Regions from separate parts of the Pseudoalteromonas sp. SWXJZ10B genome, predicted to be linked through region 2. Evidence: riboswitches for the same ligand, from Rfam matches in the RefSeq annotation. Region 2 holds a riboswitch; the other holds the start of a gene.
What was found. A riboswitch is a leader RNA that binds a small molecule or an ion and turns the genes downstream of it on or off. The one in region 2 is predicted to bind lysine.
Positions count from the first base shown of each region.

Region 1: it holds a riboswitch for lysine, as region 2 does, so the genes downstream of both, lysC (lysine-sensitive aspartokinase 3) here and dapA (4-hydroxy-tetrahydrodipicolinate synthase) in region 2, are expected to answer to the same signal.

Region 1 is NZ_JADYXD010000004.1:55,681-58,842, forward strand. It holds gene nhaD (sodium:proton antiporter NhaD) at 1-888, shown strand, start outside; lysine riboswitch at 990-1,162, shown strand; gene lysC (lysine-sensitive aspartokinase 3) at 1,238-2,641, shown strand; gene I6F54_RS05315 (4'-phosphopantetheinyl transferase family protein) at 2,701-3,162, opposite strand, start outside.
Region 2 is NZ_JADYXD010000009.1:98,446-101,607, reverse strand. It holds gene I6F54_RS10560 (PLP-dependent decarboxylase) at 1-115, opposite strand, end outside; gene I6F54_RS10555 (2,3,4,5-tetrahydropyridine-2,6-dicarboxylate N-succinyltransferase) at 115-855, opposite strand; gene dapA (4-hydroxy-tetrahydrodipicolinate synthase) at 871-1,755, opposite strand; lysine riboswitch at 1,946-2,145, opposite strand; gene I6F54_RS10545 (DNA-3-methyladenine glycosylase I) at 2,338-3,033, shown strand; gene I6F54_RS10540 (protein adenylyltransferase SelO) at 3,045-3,162, shown strand, end outside.

The DNA.
Region 1 (3,162 bases), on a different contig from region 2:
TCAGACAACGTAACAGCTACGCTTATATCGCTCGCGGTTGTTATGTCGTTAAAACTTGAACCTAAAAAGCTCATTAAATACGCCACGCTTATTGTGTTTGGGGTTAACTCAGGTGGGGTATCGCTAATAACAGGTGACGTAACCACACTGATGATATTTTTAGACGGCAAAGTAACCATTGCTCATTTATTACTACTTATAGCGCCAGCTCTTGCAAGCGTTATGTTGCTAGCCGCGTTACTATCTATCGGTATGAAAGGGCGTGTTGAGTTTGCTGGTGCAGGTAAAACCCGCATCGAAAAAACCGACATTACCATTGCTGTTATATTTTTATCTACCGTAGTGAGCACACTTATGCTGAGTGTAGTTTACAGCGTACCGCCTTTACTCACCTTTTTGTTTGGCTTATCAGTGATGTTTTTAGTCGCGCAATTTTTAATGCGCAAAAAAGACATTAACAAAGACATAATCGACTTTGTTCGCGATATAGAATACGACACATTATTGTTTTTTGTAGGTGTACTTTTACTTGTAGGCGCACTTAAAGAAATTGGTATGTTGAGTAAATTTACCGACCTATATACGGTAATGGCACCCGAGTACGCAAACTACTTAATGGGCATATTATCAGCAGGGGTCGATAACGTACCGCTTACTGCTGCTTTATTAAAAGCCGATATAGTAATGAGCCAACAACACTGGTTGTCGTTTACGTATGCAACGGGCGTGGGCGGTTCAATGCTTATCATTGGGTCGGCTGCGGGCATTATTGCCATGAGCAAAGTTAAAGCGCTTACCTTTATGAGCTACTTGCGTTTATCGCTGCATTTATTAATTTGCTACACCGTAGGTTATGCAGGCTCGTATTACATGGGCAGTTTTATTTGATGCATAAATTATTAAATGCTTGACAGCTAGACGTCTAAACGATAACTTTCAAAGCCCCGCTACTTAGTGGGGTTTTGTTTTATTAGCCACTGGTTAATAAAGCATTCAGAAGAGGTGCGATACTTAGGTACTTAATGTTAGGCGACGAATGCCGATGATCATTAAGGAGGGAAGTACTCGCCGAGGAAAATAATGGTACGTCGTCATTGTTTTTCGGTTTATGGGGCTGAATCCTCAAAACTGTCACCAATATAGGTGGAGAGCTTCTGGCAGTGGACTTATCTTCAAGCATTCCTTTGCCAAGTTCTTCTTGTTTTATTGCGATTTGGATATCGCGAAAGGAGACTAAATGACTACCCAATCAGCGCCACAAACAGTGCCTCAAACAGAGTTAAGCGCAAAATCAGATTACATCGTTGCCAAATTTGGCGGAACAAGTGTTGCCAACTTTGAAGCGATGAGTCGCTGTAGCGAAATTATTGTTGCAGATAAAAGCGTACGTATTGTTGCCGTGAGCGCTAGTGCCGGCGTAACTAACCACTTAGTTGCACTGTGCAAACCAAGTATTACCTCAAGTGAGCGCCAAGAGCATATAAACGGCGTGCTTGCTATTCAACACATTATTTTAGATGAGTTATCGCTAGATGCCGATTTAGCGGTTGGCTTTAACGAAACCCTAAAAGCATTTCAAACATTGGCTCAAGAGTCACTAACAACCGATCAGCAACACGACGAGCTACTTAGCTTTGGTGAGCGTTTGTCGTCTTATTTATTTGCTCAGGTGTTGCGTTTACAAGGTTTAAACGCCGATCGCTTTGATGTGCGCAAGGTGCTTAAAACCGACAGCCAATTTGGTAAAGCAACGCCTAATGTTGCAGCCACAGCGCAAGCCGCTAAAGAACATTTAATCCCGTTATTAGACGCTCAAGTAATTGTGACTCAGGGCTTTATTGGCAGTGACGAATACGGTCAAACAACAACGCTTGGACGTGGTGGTTCAGATTACAGCGCTGCACTTTTAGCTGAAGCAATTAACGCTAAAAGCGTGCATATTTGGACCGACGTAGTGGGTATTTTTAGCACCGACCCGCGTTTGTGCGCAAAAGCGACGCCAATTGCACGTTTAAGTTTTGACGAAGCCGCTGAAATGGCGACCTTTGGCGCAAAAGTATTGCACCCAGCGACTATTTTACCAGCAAGCCGGAGCCACATTAACGTGTTTGTTGGTTCTAGCCGAGAGCCAGAGCGTGGTGGTACATGGATTGAGCGCGAAAAATCGCAGCAACCAGGTATACGCGCAGTAACGCAACGTAAAAACCAAATATTGCTTACGCTTAAAAGCCCCGAAATGCTCCTAGCAAGCGGCTTTTTAGCACGCGTATTTACACTATTAAGTGAATACAATATATCGGTAGATTTGGTAACCACATCAGAAATCAGCGTAGCTATAACCCTTGATAACGCGCAAAACGCATCGCGCCCAGAGCTTGATCAAGAATGCCTCGATAAGCTTGCAGAGTTTTGCCATGTGTCGGTAGAAAACAACCTAACATTGGTGGCACTTATTGGCTCTGAGATTCAATTACGCCAACACGAAATGAACTTAATGAGTGTACTAAAAGACTTTAACATTCGACTAATTTGTCACGGTGCTAGTAAGCACAACCTGTGCTTTTTAGTAGAGCAAACTGAGTCAGATAACGTAGTACAGTCTATTCATAGCCGTTTATTAGAAAACGATTTTGCTGCTTAAATAGCGGTTATTCAGGAAAGCGATTTATTAAAGTTACCTAATAAAGTCACTTAACAAAATCACTTAATAAAATCAGTTAATAAAAAGCATCGCCAGTCGATGCTTTTTTTATGCACCACACTTACATCAAAACAAACATTGCTGTCACTGCTATCAGCTACAGTAATGCTATTACTGCAAGCACTCAGCTTTGCACTATGTAATTCGTCAAACACATTGGGGCTAAGTAATTTTGCAATAGGGCGGCTGGTGGCTTTAGCAAGTGACTCTTTTAATGTCCAAATTCTAAAAAATGTATCTGCTTGGGCTTGGGTATTAGTAGGCTCAGTGATAAGTGTAATTTCATCATTATGATAAAAATGCTTAGCGAGCTTTTCAAACGGGCGCTTTAGGCTTACTTTTTCAATATCAAACCCAAACTCACTTTTATCAAAATTTAGCGCGACCCCAACCAAACCATGCGAATGCGAAATACAGGTGTTAATAATATTACCATTTAAATGTATTTGCAGCTTTGAGCT
Region 2 (3,162 bases):
CTAAACGTGCAAGATGCGCGTTTAGTTGATCTAGGTCGTAAACAAAAAAAGGTGTATCAAGTTGTTGTGTAATTGTATTTACAGCGGTTTTGATAGGCGTGCTCAAAAAGCTCATTATCGTAAAACCTCTTCAAGCAATAACGATGCATCGCTTTTCTCGTCGCGGTATTTAACAATTAACGCACACGACATGCTTAGGCCTTGCTCGCGCGCCCATTCGTTTGACGCAGGGCGAGAGCCTGGTATTACAATGGCATATTCAGGAATAGGCTCGCCTTTATCTAGTTGTCGCTCGTTTACGCAGTCATACACCGGAATAGTCGCTGATAAACGCACGCCAGGGGCAAGTACTGCGCCTTTTTTAATGACTACGCCTTCAACAATAATACAGCCAGCGCCAATAAAGGCGTCGTCTTCTACAACTACTGGGCTTGCACCAATTGGCTCAAGTACACCACCAAGCTGCACTGCAGCACTTAAATGTACGTTTTTACCTACTTGTGCACACGAGCCAACTAATGCGTGGCTATCTACCATTGTGCCTTCGTCGATGTATGCACCAATGTTTACATACGCTGGTGGCATAATAATCGTGCCTTTAGCAACATAAGCACCACGGCGAACACTAGAGCCACCCGGCACCATACGTACGCCATCGTCAGTACTAAATTCTTGCGGAGCTAAGTTATGTTTATCAACAAAACCACCTGCAAACTCAGTATTAGTGCCATTTTTGAAGGCATCCAAAATGCCTTGTTTTACTTCTACGTTAGCTTGCCATTGGCCGCTTTCGTTTTGTGATGCTGCGCGTACTGCGCCCGATTCTAAATTATTTAATAGTTCTAACCAGCTCATTATAAAAACCTGTATTTAATGCCAAGATAAAATGGTGTTGTTTGCAGTTGTGATGCAATCGGTTTGAGTTAACTCAAGGTGTGTTAAAGGTGGACGAAGTTGCGGGCTGCTTAAGCGACCTTGCAAATGCATCAATACCTTTACGGGAATAGGGTTTGCAACAGCAAATAGGCTATTAATAGCGCTTGACCACTGGGCAAATAAATTAGGGTGTTGACCACTTAAGCTGCGTTTAACAAACTCGTGAGTTTGTGCGGGCCATGCATTTGCAGCTACCGACACTAAACCTTTTGCACCGGCTTGGGCAAAATATGGCATTAGCGCATCGTCGCCACTAAAAATAGCTAAATTAGGCGCTGCTTGGCGATAAGCTTCAAACTGAGCAATGCTGCCGCTCGCTTCTTTTAGTGCCCATAAATTTTTATTATTTTGTAAGTTTTGAATTGTTGCCGTTGGAATGCTAACAGCACTTCGACCCGGTACGTTATAAAGCATACACGGGTGAACACTTGCATTAAGTAGGCTTTCAAACCAATGAGTTTGACCTATAGCGCCAGGCTTTGCATAAAGCGGTGAGCCAAGTAAAAAGCTATGAATTGGGAGTGTATTACAGTAGTTAACCCACTCAATTTGTTGCTTTAAGTTACTACCGCCCACAGCAACCATGAGTGGTACTGCTGGTTTTAGTTGGCATACGTGTTCAACAATGGCTTGTTGCTCTTTTAGCGTGAGTGCTAAACCTTCGCCCGTACTGCCAAGTAGTAAAATACCGTTATGTGCCGCTTCTTGATCGCTAACCAGTTTAGTTAACGTGTTGTAGTCAACATCGCCGTGTTGATCAAATGGCGTTACGAGCGCGGTCCACAATGAGTAGTCGTTTAAATTGAAGTTGTTGATCATCTCTCACGAACTTATAATTTGTACCAACTTTATTAAAAACGTGATCATTTTAGCGATAACTAATTTAATGCAATTGGTATTATTCGAAGAGTTAAAAAGCTTTATGGAAGGAGCCGCATTAACGTCGTTCGAACTAATAATTCGAAGAGCGAATGGGCTTAAAATAATAGGGCGCACGGCCTTAATATTTAAGACCAGAAGCTCTCCACCAAACTAATAAGCTGCTTTTATAAGCAGCTATTGGTGACAGTCGCTAGGGTTCAACCTAGTCGCCCGAAATAAACACCTCGCAAAAGTGGTTACTTCTCGGCGTTAATTCCCCTCACGTATGCTCACTGGAGTTTGCGCTCCTAACATACGCTACCTGAATAACGCACCTCTTCTAGCCCTTTACACCTGTTTGTAGAGTAAAAACTTACAAACCTGTGCAATTTAAATAGGGTAATTACGGCGATTAAAGCATTTTAGCCGTCTAGGTGTCAAGCGACTAAATGCATATTCATTCATCCATAATGGGAGTGGTTACGTATTGGGTGCTTTTCTCGTACACTAGCAATATAAGTAGTGAGGTATTTAATTAGTATGGAAAAATTTAGCGATATTTATAAGCGAGCGGTAGAGCGAAAAGGCTCCGAAAAAATGCTTAAGTTATTACTTGCAAAACCGCTATCTAAAAAACAACTAAGCACGTTAAGTGACGACGATTGGCTTGAGGAATTTACTCGAAAAGTATTTCAAAGCGGCTTTTATTGGTCAGTCATTAATAATAAGTGGCCAGGCTTTAGAGAGGTTTTTTGGAATTTTAGCGTTGATAAGTTATTAATGATGCCACCTGATATGCTGGAACAAAAAGCAACGGATGAGCGAATCGTTCGTAACTATAAAAAAGTAAAAACAATTACCGAAAATGCTTACATGATCCACGAAATAGCAGGGGAACATGGCAGTTTTAGCCAGTTTGTCGCTAATTGGCCAGCAGACGATATTATTGGTTTATGGGCGTATTTAAAAAAACATGGTTCGCGTTTAGGCGGGAATACAGGACCTTATGCGCTACGAGCACTTGGTAAAGATACTTTTTTACTATCACGCGATGTAGAGAATTACTTACGTGCTCATAAAATTATAGACGGCGGCTTACAAACTAAAAAATCACTGAGTGCTGCCCAAGCTTTTTTTAATGAAATGCAAAAGCAAAGCGGCTTAAGTATGCAAGAGTTAAGTTTAATTGTTGCTTATGGCGTTGGTGACAACCGTGTTGGTATAAGTCAGCAATAATAGGAATTACCATGAAATTAGTGCCAAGATACACAGACATTACGGAAAACTTTGCGATAGAAGATTTCCCTGCAAGCGTTGCCTCTCCTCAGTTATTGCTGTGGAACGAGAGCTTAGCAAAAGAGTTTA